DNA from 4 places in the Streptomyces sp. NPDC057697 genome. Region 4 is predicted to be linked to each of the others. Evidence: riboswitches for the same ligand, from Rfam matches in the RefSeq annotation. Region 4 holds a riboswitch; each other region holds the start of a gene.

Evidence for each region. A riboswitch is a leader RNA that binds a small molecule or an ion and turns the genes downstream of it on or off. The one in region 4 is predicted to bind cobalamin.
Region 1: another riboswitch for cobalamin. It lies ahead of ACFVFH_RS33560 (CoA-acylating methylmalonate-semialdehyde dehydrogenase); the one in region 4 lies ahead of ACFVFH_RS14080 (ABC transporter substrate-binding protein).
Region 2: another riboswitch for cobalamin. It lies ahead of ACFVFH_RS00305 (cobalamin biosynthesis protein); the one in region 4 lies ahead of ACFVFH_RS14080 (ABC transporter substrate-binding protein).
Region 3: another riboswitch for cobalamin. It lies ahead of ACFVFH_RS02835 (prenyltransferase/squalene oxidase repeat-containing protein); the one in region 4 lies ahead of ACFVFH_RS14080 (ABC transporter substrate-binding protein).

What each region holds. Positions count from the first base shown of each region.
Region 1 is NZ_JBHVJA010000020.1:51,161-56,230, reverse strand. It holds gene ACFVFH_RS33570 (enoyl-CoA hydratase/isomerase family protein) at 1-581, opposite strand, end outside; gene ACFVFH_RS33565 (acyl-CoA dehydrogenase family protein) at 578-1,738, opposite strand; gene ACFVFH_RS33560 (CoA-acylating methylmalonate-semialdehyde dehydrogenase) at 1,735-3,234, opposite strand; cobalamin riboswitch at 3,630-3,820, opposite strand; gene ACFVFH_RS33555 (glutaredoxin domain-containing protein) at 4,014-4,466, shown strand.
Region 2 is NZ_JBHVJA010000001.1:58,201-63,270, reverse strand. It holds gene ACFVFH_RS00315 (putative cobaltochelatase) at 1-207, opposite strand, end outside; gene ACFVFH_RS00310 (cobyric acid synthase) at 269-1,837, opposite strand; gene ACFVFH_RS00305 (cobalamin biosynthesis protein) at 1,834-2,832, opposite strand; cobalamin riboswitch at 2,977-3,108, opposite strand; gene ACFVFH_RS00300 (hypothetical protein) at 3,260-3,490, opposite strand; gene ACFVFH_RS00295 (anion permease) at 3,513-4,778, opposite strand; gene ACFVFH_RS00290 (class II aldolase/adducin family protein) at 4,987-5,070, shown strand, end outside.
Region 3 is NZ_JBHVJA010000001.1:635,477-640,546, reverse strand. It holds gene ACFVFH_RS02845 (energy-coupling factor transporter transmembrane component T) at 1-848, opposite strand, end outside; gene ACFVFH_RS02840 (SCO2322 family protein) at 845-1,528, opposite strand; gene ACFVFH_RS02835 (prenyltransferase/squalene oxidase repeat-containing protein) at 1,525-2,799, opposite strand; cobalamin riboswitch at 2,906-3,040, opposite strand; gene ACFVFH_RS02830 (MBL fold metallo-hydrolase) at 3,247-4,326, opposite strand; gene ACFVFH_RS02825 (aldehyde dehydrogenase) at 4,595-5,070, shown strand, end outside.
Region 4 is NZ_JBHVJA010000004.1:198,674-203,743, reverse strand. It holds gene ACFVFH_RS14090 (ABC transporter ATP-binding protein) at 1-701, opposite strand, end outside; gene ACFVFH_RS14085 (FecCD family ABC transporter permease) at 698-1,789, opposite strand; gene ACFVFH_RS14080 (ABC transporter substrate-binding protein) at 1,786-2,853, opposite strand; cobalamin riboswitch at 2,889-3,079, opposite strand; gene ACFVFH_RS14075 (beta-ketoacyl-[acyl-carrier-protein] synthase family protein) at 3,160-4,383, opposite strand; gene ACFVFH_RS14070 (acyl carrier protein) at 4,380-4,661, opposite strand; gene ACFVFH_RS14065 (acyl-CoA dehydrogenase) at 4,921-5,070, opposite strand, start outside.

The sequences.
Region 1 (5,070 bases), on a different contig from region 4:
GGGAGCTCGTCGGAGGGGACGAAGTGGTCGGCGAGGCCGCACAGTTGGGCGTCGGCCGCGCCGATGGGCGTACCGGTGAGGGCGAGGTGGGTGCCCAGTTCGCCGGGGGCCAGGCCGAGCAGATGGGTACCGCCCACGTCGGGGACGAAGCCGATGCCGGTCTCGGGCATCGCGATCCGGGAGCGTTCGGTGACCAGGCGCACGGTCCCGTGGGCCGAGATGCCGACGCCGCCGCCCATGACGATGCCGTCCATCACGGCGACATACGGCTTCCGCAGGCGCGCGATCCGGGCGTTGAGCCGGTACTCGTCGCGCCAGAAGTCCGCGGAGGCGGTGCCGCCCGTGACGGCGTCGTGGTGGATGGCGCGGATGTCTCCGCCGGCGCACAGACCGCGCTCGCCCGCTCCGGTGACGACGATCGTCTCGACGCCGGGGTCGGACTCCCAGGTGTCGAGGGCGTCTGCGATCGTGCGGACCATCGCGTGGGTGAGGGCGTTCAGCGCCTTGGGCCGGTCGAGGACGATGTGGGCCGCACGGCCCTCGGTGCGCAGCAGTACGGGGCTGTCGGAGGGGGCCGTCATCGGACGGCCTCCGTCAGTGCCCGCGCCACGATGACACGCATGATCTCGTTGGTCCCTTCCAGGATCTGGTGCACCCGCAGGTCGCGGACGATCTTCTCGATGCCGTATTCGCTCAGGTAGCCGTAGCCGCCGTGGAGTTGCAGCGCGCGGTCGGCGACGGAGTATCCGGTGTCGGTGGCGAACCGCTTGGCCATCGCGCAGAGCCGGGGCGCCGCCGGATCTCCACTGTCGAGGGCCTCGGCGGCCTGCCGGACGAGGGCGCGGGCAGCCGCGAGTTCGGTGGCCATGTCGGCCAGCCGGAACTGGAGTGCCGGGGCGTCCAGAAGCCGGGCGCCGAACGCCTCGCGGTCGGCGAGGTGGGCCAGGCTGCGGTCCAGAGCGCTCTGCGCGCCGCCCAGCGAGCAGGCGGCGATGCCGAGGCGGCCGCCGTTGAGCCCGTTCATGGCGATGCGGAACCCGTCGCCCTCGGCGCCGAGCCTGCGGTCGGCGGGTACGCGTACGCCGTCCAGGACGACCTGCCGGGTGGGCTGCGCGTTCCACCCCATCTTGCGTTCGTTCGGCCCGAAGGAGAGCCCGGGGTCGTTCCGTTCGACGACGAAGGCCGAGATCCCGCCGGGTCCCTCGCCGCCGGTGCGCGCCATGACGACGTACACGTCGGCGGCGCCGGCCCCGGAGATGAACTGCTTCACCCCGGTGAGCACGTAGTGGTCCCCGTCCCGGACGGCCCGGGTGCGCAGGGCGGCGGCGTCGGAGCCCGCCGCGGGTTCGGTCAGGCAGTAGCTGCCCAGAGTCTCGGCGGTGCAGAGGGCGGGCAGCCGGCGGGCGCGCTGGCCGTCGTCCCCGTACCGGTCGATCATCCAGGCGACCATGTTGTGGATGGAGAGGTAACCGGCGATGGAGGGGCAGCCGGTGGCGAGGACCTCGAAGACCAGGGCTCCGTCGGTCCGGGTGAGGGCGGAGCCGCCGTGTTCCTCTCGGACGTAGACGCCCGCGAGGCCGAGTCCCGCGGCCCTGCGCAGGACGTCCAGGGGGAAGTGTTTGTCCTGGTCCCAGGCGACGGCGTGCGGGGCGAGGTGTTCCTGGGCGAAGTCGAGGGTGACCTCGGCCAGGGCGAGTTGGTCCTTGGTGAGCGAGGTGGTGGTGGTCACGGCGCTCAGCCCATCGTCGGGATGGTGAAGCTCGCGCCCTCCTTGACCCCGGAGGGCCAGCGGGAGGTCACGGTCTTGGTGCGGGTGCAGAACCGGATCGCGTCCGGGCCGTGCTGGTTGAGGTCGCCGAATCCGGAGCGCTTCCAGCCGCCGAAGGTGTGGTAGGCGACCGGCACCGGGATGGGTACGTTGACGCCGACCATGCCGGTGTCGACCCGCCGGGTGAAGTCGCGGGCGGTGTCCCCGTCGCGGGTGAAGATCGCGACCCCGTTGCCGTACGGGTGCTCGCTGGGCAGCCGCAGCGCCTCCTCGTAGTCGGCCGCGCGGACGACGGACAGGACGGGCCCGAAGATCTCCTCCTGGTAGATCCGCATGGCGGGGGTGACCCGGTCGAAGAGGGTGGCTCCGGCGAAGAACCCGTTCTCGTGCCCCGGAAGGGTGAAGTCGCGCCCGTCGACGACGAGTTCGGCGCCCTCCTCCACTCCGGTGGCGACAAGGCGGCGGACGCGTTCGAGGGCGTCCCGGCCGACCAGCGGGCCGAAGTCGGCGTCCGGGTCGTCCGAGCGGCCGATCCGGAGCGTGGCGATCCGGTCCCGGAGCGCGGCGACGAGCGCGTCGGCGGTCTCCTCCCCCACCGGGACGGCCACCGAGATCGCCATGCAGCGTTCGCCCGCGGATCCGTACCCCGCGCCGACGAGGGCGTCGACGGCCTGGTCGAGGTCGGCGTCCGGCATCACGATCATGTGGTTCTTGGCGCCGCCGAAGCACTGCGCCCGCTTGCCGTGCGCGGCGGCGGTGGCGTAGACGTGCGCCGCGACCTGGGTGGACCCCACGAAGCCGAGCGCCCGCACCCGTGGGTCCTCCAGCAGGACGTCGACCGCCTCCCGGTCGCCGTTGACGACATTGAGGACGCCGGGCGGCAGTCCGGCCTCCAGGAAGAGTTCGGCGAGCCGCAGCGGTACCGAGGGGTCGCGCTCCGAGGGCTTGAGGATGAAGGAGTTTCCGCAGGCCAGCGCCGGGGCGGCCTGCCACAGCGGGATCATCGCGGGGAAGTTGAACGGGGTGATGCCGGCGATCACGCCGAGCGGGGCGCGCAGCGAGTGCACATCGATGCCGGTTCCGGCGCTGTCGGTGAAATCGCCCTTGAGCAGGTGCGGAATCCCGGCGGCGAACTCGACGACCTCCAGGCCGCGTTGGATGTCCCCGTGGGCGTCGGACACCGTCTTGCCGTGTTCGGCCGAGAGCAGGCGGGCGAGGTCGTCCCGCTCGTCCTCGACCAGTTGGAGGAAGCGCAGCAGGACCCGGGCGCGTCGCTGCGGGTTCCGGTCGGCCCATTCGGCCTGCGCGGCGGCGGCGTCGGCGATCGCCGCCCGCACTTCCTGCCCGTCGGCCAGGGGGACCCGCGCCTGGACGGCGCCGGTGTTGGGGTCGTGCACGTCGGCGAAGTTGCCGGACGTTCCGGCGGTGCGCTTGCCGCCGATGAAGTGGGTCAGTTCACGGACCATGGGAGCCTGCTCTCGTCAGGTGGGATCCGGGGAAGGCACGGCGGGGCGGCGTACGCGCCGGGGGCGGCACACGCGGGTCCTGCCGTGGGTCGTGCGGGGGGAGCCGTCGAGGACCGAGGGCTGTCCCGTAATCCCTGGTGGGTCAGCGCGCGGCGGCGGACGCGGTGCGCCGCGGAGCGGAGGGGCGCCCGGGGTGCCGGGCGCACGCGGACGTTCCGACGGCACGGCGGGGTGCCGTGGCTGTCGTCGCGCGCATGCCAGGGATTACGGGGCAGTCCTCAGCCGCGTGACGGGACCCGCGTGTGGCCGTGCGGCACGAGCCGCACGCGCTTCGCCGGATCACCTGGGCCATGGGTACGGACCGGTGCCATGAGTGTCTGCTCCATCCTCGTGGACAACACGGAACAACCCGCGGCCGGTATCCTGACTCCCGGATCGACGCACGCGCCCCGGCCTTCCCGACGGGTCTCCCCGTCAGTGGCCTTGTCCTGCTGAGGCGCACGCTCCCCGGTCACAGTGGCGGGACCGTGCCGGATTCACACCGGCTTCCCTGCACCGCGGACCTACCCCACGAACATATAGTTGGACGTCCTAGTAAGTCCACCCCCGCATCCGGCCGCGTCGACGACCGGCCACACCGGCCCGGCCCTCCCCGGCTCCCCGGCATCCGCGCCGGCGCACGGGGCATCTCCCGGCGGATCACGGGGCGGCTGTCGGCGGGATCGTCGTGCTCCAGGTGGAGTTGGAGCGCCTCCGGCCCATCGATAGCCTTCGGCCTCATGACACGCGCCTGGATCCTGCCGATGCTGATGGTGCTCTGCGGTTCGGCCCTCGCGGCGGGGTCGCTCGCCGGTGGGAACCCCGGCACGGCCGTTGCCGTACTGACCGTCTTCGTGCTGCTCGCGGCCGTGAACTCGCCCCTGTTCTTCCCGAGGTCGATCGGCGCGCCGGAGGCACGACGCCGCAGCGCGGCCGACGGACGGCCGGTCGTCTACTGGCGGCCCGGCTGCGCGTACTGCCTGCGCCTGCGCGTCCGGCTGGGCCTGCGTGCCCGCCGGGCGCTCTGGGTCGACATCTGGCGCGATCCGGAGGGAGCCGCGACGGTGCGGGCGGCCAACGACGGCAACGAGACCGTGCCGACCGTCGTCGTGGCGGGCCGGCCGTACACCAACCCCGATCCCGCGTGGGTGCGCCGGCAGCTCTCCCGCACGCCCGGGTCACCGACCGGGTGACGGAACCTGCGACGCCTCGGGCCGGGAGCGCGCGGATCGGGGACGTACGGATCGGGGACGTGCGGGGACGTGCGGATCGGGAGGGAGCGCGCGGGGACTTGCGGATCGGGAGCACGCAGGCCGGGAGCACGCGGACACGGAGGAACGCGCGGACGGTGCCGGAGTGCGGCAGCACCGGGGGCCGGGCGGCCGGTGCGATGCCGCTCGAACCCACCCGGTCCGCGCGGGAGGACGTCACCATGGGCTTGCGATACGGCGGCAGTTGACGTTACGTCACATATACGCCTCCGGCAGGGCCAAGGACCTCCGGAACGCCCGCCGCACACACCGTCGCCCGCCGCACCCCGACACCACGATCCGCACCACCGGGCCGGAGCGCACCGGGCGCCGCGGAATGCCCCGCGAGGCCCGCCGCCCCGACCCCGGCCCCCGGTGTCGCGGCGCGCCACCGGGGCAGCCACCGCGACCGGACGACCGGGGCCCCGGCCCCGCATCCCGCATCCCGCATCCCGCATCCCGCATCCCGCAACCGTCCGCGAGGCGGTGCGGCCGGGACGGCCCGGCGTGAGCAGCGCGCCCTCCCCCGGCCGTCCCGGAGCGGAGC
Region 2 (5,070 bases), on a different contig from region 4:
CGCGGGGTCGCAGGAGAAACGGCACCCGGGGACGACGGCCACCTCCGGCAGCAGCGCCGAGAGCGCGCGCACGGCGGTGCTCTTGGCGGTGCCCTTCTCCCCCCGTACGAGCACACCACCGATGTTCGGTGCGACGGAGTTGAGCAACAGGGCGAGTTGCAGGTCCTGCTGCCCGACGACGGCGGTGAACGGGAAATGCGTGCTCACTGGGCGATCCTTCCTGCGGGTGAATGGGCGTGAACGAGGCGGGCCGGGCCGGTCCCCGGGGTCATCGGCGGCCTCCCGGGACCGCGCGGGCTCCGGGCGCGCCGGGTGCTCCGGGTGCGATGAACGGCAGCCCCGGCGGCGCGCCCGACTCGATGAGCCGCAGCAACGCGTCGGTGTCCGCGTGCTCTTCGACGAGATCGCCGAGGCGGTCGAGCTGTTCCTCGCGCAGCGCCGCGAACGCGGTGTCGGGGGCGGGGACGAAGCGCCGGCCGGCGGCCCGTGCGACCTCGGCCAGGAAACGGCGGCGGAACGTGTCGCTCTCCAGCGAACCGTGCCAGTGGGTGCCCCAGACGGAGCCGACCCGGCAGCCGTCGAGTCCGTGTCCCCGGTCGTCGCGGAAGAAGGTCTCCCCGCCGAGCACGTCCGCCACGCCGTGGTGGATCTCGTACCCCTCGACCGGCGCGCCGAGCGCCTGCCCGACGGGGCGGGCCAGGGTCTTCTCGCGGTCGAAGCGGATGCGTACGGGGAGCAGCCCGAGGCCCTCGACCCGCCCGGCCCGCGACTCGACCTCGTCCTCGATGTGCTCGCCGAGGACCTGGTAGCCGCCGCAGATGCCGAGGACCGGCCGGCCCTCGGCCGCTCGCCGGACCAGCGCGTCGGCGAGGCCCCGTTCGCGCAGCCAGGCCAGCGCCTTGACGGTGCCCCGGGTGCCGGGCACGACGACGAGGTCGGCGTCGGCCAGCTCCTCGGCGCGGTCCACGAACCTGACCACGACGCCGGGCTCGGCGGCCAGCGCGTCCACATCGGTGAAGTTCGACATCAGCGGCACCGCGCACACCGCGACCCGCAGCACGTCCTCGCCGTGCGGCGGCGCCACCGTCGATTCGCGCACGGTTCCGCGCAGCGAGACCCGCAGACCGTCCTCCTCGTCGATGCCGAGGCCGTGCGCGAAGGGCAGCACTCCGTACGTCGGCCGCCCGGTGAGGTCCCGCAGCATGTCCAGCCCCGGCTCCAGCAGCGAGACGTCACCGCGGAACTTGTTGACCAGGTAGCCGGCGATCAGCGACTGGTCCTCCGCCGCGAGCAGGGCCGTCGTACCGAAGAACGAGGCGAAGACGCCACCGCGGTCGATGTCGCCGACCACCACCACCGGGAAGCGCGCCGCGCGGGCGACACCCATGTTCACGATGTCCGTGCGCCGCAGATTGATCTCCGCCGGGCTGCCCGCCCCTTCGCAGATCACCGCGTCGTACGTGCTCCGCAGCTGCTCCAGGCAGTCCACGACCGTGGAGAACAGCGCCTCCTGCCTGCCTCCGTGGTAGCCGCGCGCGCTCATCTCGCCGACCGGCTTCCCCATCAGGACGACCTGGCTGGAGCGGTCGCCGCCGGGCTTGAGCAGCACCGGGTTCATCAGCGCGGTCGGCTCGACGCGGGCGGCCTGGGCCTGCATGGCCTGGGCGCGCCCGATCTCGGCGCCCTCGCGGGTGACGAACGAGTTCAGCGACATGTTCTGCGCCTTGAAGGGCGCCACCTTCACGCCCCGGCGTACGAGCCAGCGGCAGATGCCCGCGGTGACGACGCTCTTGCCCGCGTCGGAAGTGGTTCCGGCGACCAGCAGTCCGCCGCTCATGTGCTTCTCCGTCCTGCGACACGGGGCGCCGCCGTGCGGCGCCCCGCGATCCGTCGTGCGGCGAGGGCCGCGCCGAGCCGTCCCGCCACGCAGACACCGAGGGCCAGCGCGCCCACCCGGCGCGACAGCCGTACCGCGCGTTCGATGTCGGCGGTCTCCACCGCCCGGCCCGTCTCCCCGTTGAGCACCGGACGGTGCTCGATCCGGCCGCCGTACGCGAGGGTGCCGCCGAGGCGCACGCCGAGCGCACCCGCGAACGAGGCCTCCACCGGGCCCGCGTTGGGGCTCGGGTGCTTGGCGGCGTCGGCCCGCCAGGCGCGGACCGCGTCGGCCGGCCGTCCCCCCGCGGCCACCGCGAGCAGGGCCGTGAGCCGGGCGCCCGGCCAGCCCGCGAGGTCGTCCAGGCGGGCCGAGGCCCAGCCGTAGCGCAGGTGGCGGGGGGACTTGTGGCCGACCATGGCGTCGAGGGTGTTGGCGGCCCGGAAGCCGGCCAGCCCGGGGACCCCGGCCAGCGCGCCCCACACCAGCGCGCCGACCACGGCGTCCGAGGTGTTCTCCGCCACGGACTCCACCACGGCGCGGGCGATCTGCGGCCCGTCCAGGGACTGCGGGTCGCGCCCGCACAGGTGCGGCAGCCGCTCGCGGGCCAGGCCGAGGTCACCGGCGGCCAGGGCGGCGCCGACGGCCCGTGCCTCGCGGCCCAGGGAGGTGCCGCCGACGACGGACCAGGTGGCGGCCGCGGTCAGTGCCACGGAGGCGGCGGGGCTGCGGCGTACGGCATGGGTGAGCAGGGCGGCGCCACCCGCGGCGCCTCCGGCGCAGACGAGGGTGTGCAGTGCGCCCCAGCCGCGGTGGTCACGCCACAGACGGCGCTCGACCTCCGCCGCGGCCTGTCCGAAGGCCGCGACCGGGTGCCCCCTGCGGGGGTCACCGAGCAGCAGATCGCCGATCAGTCCGGCCGTGGCGCCGTACGCGAAGATGCGGTCGGCTCGCACGGTTCAGCCGGCCGTCGCGCCTCGGCGGACCTTCGTGCGGGCGGCTCTCGTCGAGAGCGCCGAAAGAGCGGACGCAGGGCGGCCAGGCATGGCGATATGTCCTCACTCAGGGTCCGCGCCCTGGTTCGACGTGACCGGCGACGAGAGTCTCCTGGCTCCCGGATCCGCGGCTCCCCCGGCCTTCCAGCCCGCTCGCGCGCGCCGTGACGTCCGGTGTGGGGGACCGCTCCCCGGTGACAGTGGCGGGACCGCGCCGGATTCGCACCGGCTTCCTCTGCTGTCGCCGTAATTGGCTCCGGCAGTCCACCACGCCCCGCGAACGCCCGTCAACCTGCCGTTGACCTGCGACGGCGCAGTGTGCTGATACCCACATCGGGCCGGACACACGGGGGTGTCCGGCCCGACGGGAAAGGCGTGCGGAAGCGGTTCAGGCGACGATCAGGTAGATGCCGTACGTGACGGCCGCCGCGCACAGCGCGAAGCAGACGTACGCGCCGGCGCGGGCCAGCAGCAGCGAGGAGCCGGAGCCGCCCTGCGCCGCCGGTTCCGGCTGCTTGGAGAGGCCGACGATGCCCAGGGTGAAGAGGCCCACCAGTGCGACGGTGACGACGAGGGAGACGCCGAATACGGAGCCGAGGGCTGCCCAGTCGATGTTCATGCTGAATCCTTAGACGGCCGGTTCAGACGGTGGCGGGTCGCGCCGGGTCCTGGGTGGTTCCGGCCGGGGCCGGAATGGTGGTCATGAGGTTCTGGGCCGGTGCCTGGGCCGCGGTGGGCGGCGGGCTGACGGCGGCGATGGCCGTGGTGACGACGCCCGCGGGCTCGGCGTCGGCAGCCGCCGGGGCGACGTCGTCGTGGCCGACCGGCTTGCGCCGCGACACCAGCCAGATCGCGCCGGAGCCCGCGACCAGCAGCACCGCGACGACGACGACCCCCCAGGTGCCCTGCTGGGTGAGGAGCTCCGCCCCCGCGCCGACCAGACCGGCGGCCGGCAGGGTCAGGCCCCAGGCGACGAACATCCGGGTGGCGGTGGACCAGCGGACCACACCGCCCCGGCGGCCGAGGCCCGCGCCCATCACGGCGCCGGAGCAGGACTGGGTGGTGGAGAGGGAGAAGCCGAGGTGCGAGGAGGCCAGGATGACGGTGGCCGCGCTGGTCTGGGCGGCGAAGCCCTGCGGCGGCCGGAGGTCGGTGAGGCCGCTGCCCATGGTGCGGATGATGCGCCAGCCGCCCAGGTAGGTGCCGAGCGCGATGGCCGTACCGGCGGCGACGATGACCCAGACCGGCGGGTTGGCGCCCGGGTGCAGGACGCCGCCGGTGACCAGGGCCAGGGTGATGATGCCCATGGTCTTCTGCGCGTCGTTGGTGCCGTGGGCGAGGGAGACGAGCCCGGCCGAGGCGATCTGGCCCGCCCGGTACCCCTTGGCGGTGGCCTTCTCCTGGGCGTCGTTGCGGATCTTCCCGCCGATCCGGTACGTCAGCCTGGTGGCCAGCAGCGCGGCCAGACCGGCGACGATCGGGGCGGCGACCGCGGGGAGCAGCACCTTGGTGATGACGGTGCCGCCGTTGACGGACGACCAGCCCGCCGACATCACGGCCGCGCCGATCAGTCCGCCGAACAGGGCGTGGGAGGAACTGGACGGCAGCCCGACCAGCCAGGTCAGCAGATTCCACAGAATGGCGCCGACGAGCGCCGCGAAGATGACTTCCGTCCGCAGCCCGTCCTCGTTGATGATCCCGCCGGAGATCGTCCTGGCGACCTCCACCGACAGGAACGCGCCGACGAGATTGAGAACGGCGGACATGGCCACCGCTGTCTTCGGTCTGAGCGCACCGGTCGAGATGGTCGTCGCCATCGCGTTCGCGGTGTCATGGAAACCGTTCGTGAAATCGAACACTAGAGCTGTCACGATCACAATCGCGAGGAGCAGCGTGATGTGTTCCATTTACCCAGGCAATCGTTCGACGTCATTGGCATGTGGACCGTAGGCAACCTGGGTGAACGGAAGATGAACTGAGCGGGGCGCTGGGGTGTTGCCAAGCGGGGTCCGGGCATTCCGCTTGTCCTCGGGGCGGTCGTGGCCCGGCTTTCCCGGGTGAGCGGCTGTGGCCGACCCCATACCCGTCCGCCTCCGCGGCTGACAGGATCGGCGCATGAGCGAGCAGCAGCGGGACGCGATCGGACGCGCCTGGGACGGCGTCGTCGCCACCGCCCGGCGCACGGCGGCCGAGGGCCTC
Region 3 (5,070 bases), on a different contig from region 4:
AGCAGGGGCAGCCCGTACCGGGCGCCCTCCGCGGCCAGCAGCCCGTACGTACCGGCGCACACGCCGAGCAGCCCGCCGAGGGTGAGGACGTTCGTGGTGTGCCGGACGGCGGGCGGGACCTGCGCCGTGCGCCCGTACCCCCGCGCGTCCATCGACGCCGCCACCGCGACCGACCGCTCCAGCGCGCCCTCCAGGACCGGCAGCCCGGTCTGGAGGACCGCGCCGATGCCGCCGGTCGGACGGCCGCGCAGCCGGCGGGCGGTGCGCAGCCGCATCACGTCGGCGACCATGTTCGGCGCGAAGGTCATCGCGACGACGACGGCGACGCCCGCCTCGTACAGCGCGCCCGGCAGCGACTTCAGCAGCCGGGCCGGGTTGGCGAGCGAGTTCGCCGCACCGACGCAGATCAGCAGGGTGGCCAGTTTCGCCCCGTCGTACAGGGCGAAGAGCAGCTGCTCGGCGGTGACCCGGCCGCCGATCCTGATCCCCTGCGCCCAGCCGGGCAGCGGCACCTCGGGGAGCGTGAACAGCGGATGGGTGCCGGGGATCGGCGAGCCGAGGAAGACGGAGAAGACCAGCCGCACGGCGATGACGAACAGTCCGATCCTGAGGAACGCCCCGTACGAACGGGCCCACGGGGCGTCCGTGCGGCGCGCCGCCACGACATAACCGGCCACCCCCACCAGCAGCCCGAGCAGCAGCGGGTTGGTGGTGCGGGAGGCGGCGGTGGCCAGGCCGAGCGCCCACAGCCACCAGGCCCCGGCGGGCAGCGCGTTGCTCCGGGTCGCTTCGGGGGCGCGCAGCGGGCGGCGGCTCGCCAGGACCGCGGAGCCGGTCGGGGTGGTCATCCGCGGCGGCGGCGGGCCCGCACGACCGCGGCGACGCCGAGGAGGAGAACGGCGCCGATGCCGACGAACACCCCGGCGGACGGGGAGCCGCCGGAACCGCCCGAGCCGCCGGCGGCCGACGACGCGGACGCGGAGCCGGTCGGGGACGGGGCGGGCGTGCCGTGCCCGTCGCCGGAGACCTGCTCGCCGCAGCCCGAGGCCGGGTAGCCGGTGATGGCGCAGAGCATCGCGTCGCCGCTGTACCGCAGGGGCTTGGCCACGGCGGCGAGCGCCTCGGCCGCACTGGCGTCGGGGCTCACCCGGGCGCACGCGGTGCGCGGCGCGGGCGGGGTCTCACCGGCCGGGGCGTCGGCGGCGGTGCCCGGGTCGATGACGAGGGCGATCCGCTTGGTGCCGTCCTCGGCCGGGGTGCCCGCGCAGATCTTCGCGAAGTCGGGGGCGCGGCGCGGTTTCGCCGCGTCCTGGGAGTCCTCGCTCACCGAGAACCGGAAGCCCTCCACCGCGCCGTCGTCGGGCCGGACCAGGGACGGGCCCTGGGTGGCGTACGTCCAGCCGGAGCCGGAGTCCTCCCAGAACGACCAGTAGCGGTAGCCGGCCGCCTGGGCCGGTCCCGCGCCCAGCACGGCCAGGACGGCGCCCAGGACCACCAGCAGCGCGGTGGCCCTTCCCGCCCGCCTCACGGCTGCCTGTTCTTCCGGCGACCGCTGATCAGGAAGAACGCGATCGCGGCGAGGACCAGGGCGATGCCGATGTACCACCACACGCCGCCGATCACGTCGTCGCCGCTGTGGACCTGGTCCTTCTCGGTGGCCTCGTACCCGGTGTCGGCGGACGGGTCGGGCGTCACGACGGCGGCGGGCGCGGGGCCGGCCGCGTTCAGCCGGGCCACCAGGTCGACTCCGCCGAAGTCGCGGGCGTCGTTGCCGGTCGCGTGGGCGGCCAGGACCAGCTGGGCGTAGGCGGCGGGGCCGTTCTGCCCGGCCCAGTCCATGGCGTTCTTCTTCAGCCAGGCGATCGCCCCGGCCGCCTTGTCCTGGTGGCCGGAGGCGGACAGCGCGACGACCGCGTCGGCGGTGTTGCCGAAGTCGGGCTGCGGGGTCGTGTCGGCGGCACCGGGCATCGGCGCCTGGTTCAGATGGCCGCTCCCGGCGAGGGCGCCGACGAGGTAGTGGGCGCCGTTCTGGGCGGCCTGCTCGGGCGTGAGGCCGGAGCCCGGGTGGCAGCGGGGGGCCTTGCCCGCGGCGTTGTCGCCGACGGCCATGGCCTTGCCCATCGTGCCGAGCACGGCGGCCGCGGTGGCGTCCGCGTTCGCGGTCAGCTTCCCCTTCTTGTCGGGCTGGTACGCGAAGGCCCCGCCGTCCTTGCCGCCGCACGGGATCGCGAGCGCGAGCAGCGGGTCGTAGGGGGTCTTGCCGCCGGGGGTCGTGATGTCCGCGAGCCGCTGTCCCTGGCGGGCGAGGGCGCCGATCACCAGGGAGGTGGAGTTGGCGTCGCTGGGCGCGCCCGCGGTGTAGCCCCAGCCGCCGTCCTCGTTCTGCACGGACTTCAGCCAGCGCACGCCGTTGTTCACGATGTCCCGGTGGCCGCCGACCTCGACCAGTGCCTGGGTGGCGGCCGCGGTGGCGTTGGTGTCCAGCACCGTCTTGTCGTCGCACGGCTCGGAGACATCGGCCCGGTACGCCGCGTAGGCCCCGTCGGCGCACTGCTGGCCGATCAGCCAGTCCACCGACTTCGCGGCCGGGGTGACCCCTTCGAGCCGCTGGGCGAGGAAGGCCATCGACTGCCGCCACACCCCGTCGTAGGTGGGGTCCTTCGTGCCGTACAGCCCGGCGGGCAGCGCGGCGGACGGCGAGGGCGACGGGGACGGCGCGGCGACCGCGACCGGCGCTGCGGCCGCGCAGAGCACGGCGGCGGTGGCGGCGAGCGTTGCTGCGCTGCGGCGTACGGTCATGGCGGGCGGGGCCTCTCCTGTGCGACGAACCGGGCACAGGCACGCTCAGGCACCAGGCTCCGGCTCCGTATACCTCGACGGTGCCGACCACCGGGATCGGTGGTGGGAGCCGGTCACGTCCGCGGACAGGGCATTCCGGCTCACCGTCTCCGGGACGGTTCACGGCTGCGTGGTCAGTGCCGGATTCGCACCGGCTTCCCCCTGAACGGGCATGATGACGACCCGCACACTCTACCGGGCGGTCCGGGACGGTCCCCGGGGCGGCTTAGGCCGGGCGTCCCGGGGGCCGTCCCGGCGATCACGCGGAATCCACTGGCACGACCGGTCCCGCACGAATGACCATGACCCGCATGCCAGGGTGGGTCAGTAGGGCGGCGCGGAGCCGTACCGCCCGGCCCGGCTCACACCACCCTCGCCATTCACCGCCGGCCGCGCCCCGCTCGCCGCTCACACCGCGATGTACGTCACCGGCTCGGTCCCCGGCACCGCCTCCGCGCGACCGAGCTTCACCAGCCTCCGCAGATGCGCCTCCGCCTCCGAGACCGCGATGTTCCGGGAGCCGTGCGGGATCTGCTCCCAGGGCCGGTTCCACTCCATCCGCTCGGCCAGTTCCCACGGCGTCAGCGGCCCGGCCAGCAGCCCGAGCAGCCCGGTCAGCCGTTCCTCGTGATGGGCGAGGAGCTCCCGTACCCGCCCGGCCGCGTCGGTGAAGGCGTACTGATGGGCGGGCAGCACCTCGGCGGCCCCGAGCCTGCCGATCCGCTCCAGCGAGTCGAGGTAGTCGCCGAGCGGGTCTCCCCCGCTCGGACGCGGCCGGGAGCCCGCGGGGGGATCGGTGGCGGCGGCGTCGTCCGGGTCCTCGTACAGCCCGATGTGCGGGCTGATCCCCGGCAGCAGGTGATCGCCGGAGAAGAGCCGCCCCCGGCCCGGCAGATTCCCCGGATGCTCCTCGTCCAGATGCAGACACACGTGCCCCGGCGTGTGCCCCGGCGTCCAGATCGCCCGCAGTCTGCGCCCCGCCAGGTCGAGCAGCTCGCCGGGCACGATCTCCCGGTCCGGCAGGGCGGCCCGCAGCCCCGGCAGGGTCCGCAGACGGCCCCCGTCCGCCGCGGCGGCCCGCAGCGGCGCGAGGTGCTCCTCGGGCGCGCCGACCGCGGTGAGCTTGGCCACGAGATACGTCAGCCAGGTGCCGGGCCGGGACTCACGGGTACGGCGCACGATCGCGGTGTCCGCCGCGTGCATGGCGATCCACGCCCCGGAGGCCTCCCGCACCTGCCCGGAGAGCCCGTGGTGGTCGGGGTGGTGGTGGGTGATGACCACGCCGTGGATGTCCGCCATCTCCGTACCGACGGCGGTGAGTCCGGCGCGGAGCGTGTCCCATGCCTCGGGGTCGTCCCACCCGGTGTCGATCAGGACCGGACCCCGGTCGGTCTCCAGGACGTGCACGAGCGTGTGGCCGAGCGGGTTGTCCGGGATGGGCACCTTGATGCTGTGCACGCCTCCGCCGTGGTCGGTCACCTGTGCCATGAGGTCCCCATCTCTCCAGACGACGTGCGGTTTCGCGGTTCCGGTGCGTCGCCCCCACTGTAACGAGAACTTGTTTCAGTAGTAGCCCTGGTCACCCATCTCCTCCGGACGCTCTCACGGACCCCGCGGCTTCGAGGGCCGTGGTCGCGGCCGTGGACTCCTGGAACTGGAACTGGTATCAGTTCTGAAACAGAGTCAGATGCCGGGTCGGGCACCGACCCGGACACCGATCCGGACGACGCGCGCCGGGCCGCGGGAGGCAGCAGTCATGACCGAGCTTGTCGAACACGGAAAACTCTTCATCGGCGGGGAGTTGGTCGATCCGCTGGGCCGGGACGTGATCGAGGTCGTCTCGCCCCACACCGAACAGGTCATCGGCCGGGTGCCGCACGCCTGCGAGGCGGACGTGGACCGGGCCGTCGCCGCCGCGCGGCGGGCGTTCGACGAGGGGCCCTGGGCGCGGATGGGCCTGGACGAGCGGATCGCGGTGGTGACCCGGATCAAGGACGCGTTCGCCGCGCGGTACGAGGAGATCGCCCGGGTCATCAGCGCGCAGAACGGCACCCCGTACACATCGAGCGTGATGGTGCAGGCACTCGCCGCGATGATGGTGTGGGACTCGGCGATCACCGTCGCCCGCGACTTCCCGTACGAGGAACGGCGGGCCGGGGCGCTCGGGCCGCTGCTGGTGCGCCGGGAGCCGGTCGGGGTGGTCGCGGCCGTGGTGCCGTGGAACGTCCCGCA
Region 4 (5,070 bases):
ATCAGTTCCTCGGTGATCACTTCCGACGGGGTTCCGGCGGCCACCGCGCGCCCCGCCTTCAGGACGACGATCCGGTCGCAGAACATCGCGGCCAGATTGAGGTCGTGCAGGGCGATCACACCGGTCAGCGGCAGCGAGGCGATCAGCGCGAGGAGTTCCAGCTGGTGCTGGATGTCGAGGTGGTTGGTCGGCTCGTCGAGCAGCAGCTCGCGCGGCTGCTGGGCCAGTGCCCGCGCGATCTGGACGCGTTGGCGCTCACCGCCGGAAAGGGTGTGCCAGGACTGGTCGCCGCGGTCGGCGAGGCCGGTCCGCGCGAGTGCGTCGCGCACCGCCTCCTCGTCCGCCGGGGTCGGCGCCGACCAGGCCCTGCGGTGCGGGATGCGCCCGAGCCGCACCACGTCCAGGACGCTCAGCTCGACCTGTGTCACGGCGTGCTGGTCGACCATGGCGACCCGCTGGGCCACCGCGCGGCGGCCGATCCCGTCGAGCCGCTGTCCGTCCAGCGTGACCACCCCGGTGCCCGGGGCGAGGACCCCGGCCAGGACCCGCAGCAGGGTCGACTTGCCGGAGCCGTTCGGCCCGATCAGCCCCAGGGTGCCGCCGGGCCGCGGGGCGAGGTCGACCCCGTCGAGGATGAGCCGGCCGCCCGCCGTCCGGCTGACCCGTTCGGCACGCAGCCCGCCGGTGGGCGCCCCGGTCATGCGGTCCTCCGGGTGCGGTGGAGGACCAGGACGAACGCGGGCACGCCGATCAGCGCGGTGACCACGCCCACGGGCACTTCCTGCGGGTCGAGGACCGTCCGGGCGAGGGTGTCGACCCAGACCAGGAACACGGCCCCGGCCAGCGCCGTGACCGGCAGCAGCCGCCGGTGTCCGGAACCCGCGAGGGCGCGGGCGGCATGCGGCAGCACCAGGCCCACGAAGCCGATGGCACCGGCCGAGCTGACGAGTACGCCGGTCAGCAGCGCGGTCGTGCACAGCAGCACGATCCGGGTGCGCCCGACGTGCACGCCGAGCGCGGCGGCGGCGTCCTGCCCGAACGCGAAGGCGTCGAGGGTACGGGCGTGGCCCAGACAGACCAGCAGCGTCACGACGAGCACGGCGGCGCAGATCCAGACATCGGTCCAGCCGACGCCGCTGAGCGAGCCGAGCAGCCAGAACAGCACGCCACGCGTCTGCTCGGCGTCGGCGGAGGTCATCACGACGAAGGAGGTGAGCGCGGAGAACAGCTGCATGGCCGCGACACCGGAGAGCACGACCCGGTCTGTCGTGCCGCCCAGGGTGTGGCTGAGCAGCAGCACGAGGGCGAACGAGCACAGCGCCCCGGCGAACGCGCCGGTCGAGACCGACACCGCTCCCCCGCCGACGCCGAGGACGACGACCACGACCGCGCCGGTGGACGCCCCGGAGGAGACACCGAGGACGAACGGGTCGGCGAGCGGGTTGCGCAGCAGGGACTGCATGACCGTGCCGCACACCGCGAGCCCGGCACCGCACACGGCGGCGAGCAGGGTGCGGGGCATGCGCAGGTTCCAGATGATCCCGTCCCTGATCGGGGAGAGCCCGGAGCGGCCCAGGCCGAGATGAGAGGCGACCGCGGACCAGACGTCGGCCACCGATATCCGGGCGGGGCCGATGGTGACGGCGACCGCGACGGAGAGCACCAGCAGCGCGATGCCACCGGCCCACAGCGCCCCGCCGCGCAGTCGCCGTCCGGCGCCCGCTGTGCGGACGGGGCTGCCGGGAAGGGGCGGCCCGGCCACCGCCGTGGCCCGTTCGGTCGCCGTCATCCGGCGAGCCCGAAGCGGCGCAGCCCGGCGGCGACGCGTTCGACGCCCTCGACCGTCCGGATGGTCGGGTTCATGGCCTGGCCGCTCAGCAGGATGTACCGCTTGTGCCGGACGGCGTCCATGTTCCTGGTGACGGGGTTGGACTCCAGGAACTCGATCTTCTTGGCGGCGCTCTCCGCGGTCTGGGCCTTGCGGGAGAGATCGCCGATGACCAGCGCGTCGGGGTTGCGGTCGGCCACCGTCTCCCAGCTGATCTGGGGCCATTCCTCGTGGGTGTCGTCGAAGACGTTCTTCGCGCCGAGTTCTTTGGTGATGATCCCGGGTGCTCCGCAGCAGCCGGCCAGGTACGGGGCCTTGGAGTCGGAGAACCAGTACAGGCGACTCGTCCCGGAAGCGTCGATGCCCTCGGCAGCCTTCTTCACCCGGGCCCGCAGCCCTGCGACGAGCGCGTCGCCACGTTCCGGCACGCCGAACACCTCGGCGAGTTCGTGCACCTCCTGGTAGACGCCGTCCATGGTCAGGGGTGCGGTCCGGGCGCCGTCGCCACCGCCGCTGTTGTCCTTGCCGGTGCAGTCGGCGGGCGAGACGTAGGTGGGGACGCCGAGTGCCTCGAACTGTTCGCGCGGTGCGACGCCGCCCTTGGCGAGCGTGGACGCGAACGACGCGCTGATGAAGTCGGGCTCCTGGTCGAGGACCTTCTCCGACGACGGCCGGTTGTCCGAGATCCTGGGCACCCCGGCGTTGGCCTTCTCCAGGCCCTTCATCACCGGGTCGGACCAGGTCGCGGTGGCGGCCATCCTGTCGGCGAGGCCGAGGGAGAGCAGGATCTCCGTCGATCCCTGGTCCACCGACACGGCGTGCCGGGGCGCGGCGTCGACGGTGACGGTGCGCCCGCAGTTCTTCAGCGTCACCGGGTATCCGTCGGTGCGGCCGCGCTTCGCGGCCGACTCGTCGGTTCCGCCTCCGCAGGCGGTCAGCAGGACGATTCCCGCCGAGAGCAGGGCCATGGTGCGGACGGGGCTGGCTATGGACGGCACGGGGTCCCTCTGCGTCTGAGGGCTCATACGCGGAGCCCGCTGTACGGAATGCCGTGGCCCGGTGCCGGGTCGCGGCCGCCAGCAGGTCTTCGGACTCGGGTTCCTTCGGACGGGACGCCTTCCCAGGACACCCGAGGGTGGTCCCAGTGGCCTTGGCCCCGCCCGTCCCCCTCACCGCTGCGCGTCAGTTCCGGTTTCGCACCGGATTCCCTGACCCCTTACGTGGAGTTCGACTGGCTCCGGCAAGCTATCACGGGCTTCTGCCCAGCTCATGAGGGGTGTGGCCGGTGGTACGCCGGGCTGTGTTCCCCGTCGCACCACCTGGCCGGATGCCTACGGACGCTGAAGAGCGATCACGGCGTTGTGTCCGCCGAAGCCGAAGGAATGGCTGACGGCGCGCCGGATGGGCTGCCGCAGCGGTTGTTTGGTGACGCAGTCGATGTCGAACTCGGGCGCCGGGGCGTCCAGGTTGGCGATCGGTGGTACGACTCCGCGCTGGAGGGTGAGGACGGTGAGCCCGGCCTCGATCGCTCCGGCCGCCCCCATGCAGTGGCCCAGCACGCCCTTGGGAGCGGTGACGGGCGGTCGGTGCGGGTAGACCCGGGCGATGAGGGCGGCCTCGGTGGCGTCGTTGACCGGGGTCGCCGTGCCGTGCGCGTTGACGTGCTCGACGTCCTCGGCCGCCCAGCCCGCGTCGCGCAGCGCGGCCTCCACCGCGGCCTGGGCGACCGCGCCGGAGGGGTGCGGGCTGATGGGGTGGTGGGCGTCGGTGGTGGCGCCGGTACCGGCGAGCAGTGCCCGTGGTGCCGCGCCCCTGGCCTGGGCGTCGTCCGCCCGCTCCAGCACCATGACGGCCGCGCCCTCGCCCATGACGAGACCGGCCCGGTCGGCCGCGAAGGGCCGGCACAGCCCGGCCGGGTCGCCGTCCGCGCGGGCCCCGGCCCCGGATCTGGCGAATCCGGCCATGGCGACCGGGTAGACGATCGACTCGGTGGCCCCGGCGATCGCGATGTCGCACTGCCCGGTGACCAGGAGGTCACGGGCGACGGACAGCGCGGTGGCCCCGGACGAACAGGCGGTGCACGGGGCCATGCTGGGTCCGGTGGCCCGCAGCTGGATCGCGATCTCGGCGGCGGGCATGTTCGGAATGGTGAGCAGGATGCCCGAGGGCGAGGTGGCCCCGGCTCCGAGCCGGTCGAACACGATGGCCTGCTCGGTCAGCGAGGCGGAGCCCCCGCTACTGGTGCCGACGACCACGGCGACCCGGGGCCCTTCCCACCGGGCCGGGTCGAGCCCGGCGTCGGCGACCGCCTCCCGGGCGGCGAGCACGGCGAGCTTCACGTACTTCCCCATCCGGAAGGACGCCCGGCCGCCGATCGCCGCGTCCAGGTCGATGCCGTCGACCACGCAGGCGAAGTCGATCGCGCACCCTTCGAGCTCGGCGACGGTACGGGCCGGTGACACGCCCGCGCACACGCCGGCCCAGGTGGACTCGGTGTCATTGCCGACCGGTGTGATCATGCCCAGGCCGGTGACGGCGATGGCCGGCCTGTTCATCGGGCGTTGCTCATCACTGCCGCGCCGCCCACCCGCCGCGCCCCGCCGTGGGCCGCCGCGTGGATGAACCGCGAGATGTCGGCCAGGGTGGCGTCCTTGGCGAGCTGGTCGAAGTCCCGGTCGCCGCCGGCCGTCTCCCGGATCAGAACGGCGAACTCGGCGACGGCGAGGGAATCCATCTCCAGGCTGTCCATGGTGGAACCCGGGTGGATCTCGCCGACAGGCACTTTGAAGGTGTGTGTCAGAACCTCGGTGATCTTGGGATGAATCGTACTCATGAGCCTTCTCTCCATCGTTCGGGCCGGCTGCCGGGCCGATGGGGACACCGTCCCGACGCCGAATCAACTGGGTGGAGTGCCTCCAGTTACGCCTTGTGCCGAACCGATTCGGCAGTGTCTTCTCCGCGCTCCCCGCACCACCGCGCCAGGACGGACGCCGTACCCCAGTAGGCCAGCAGGACCACGCGGACTCCGAGAGCTCCGGCGGCCTCCCTGACCCGGCACCCCCGGACAGCTGTTCCCTTTCTCGTCATGGCTCTCACCGCTCGTCCCGCACCGCGACCGGGCCCGCGTCGCCGTGCCAGGGTGCTTCCGGATCGTCGTAGGCGTCCACGTAGTCGGAACGGGCGATGGGCCAGTCGGCGAGGACTTCCGGCGGCAGCGCGAAGGACTCGACGAGGCCGGGCAG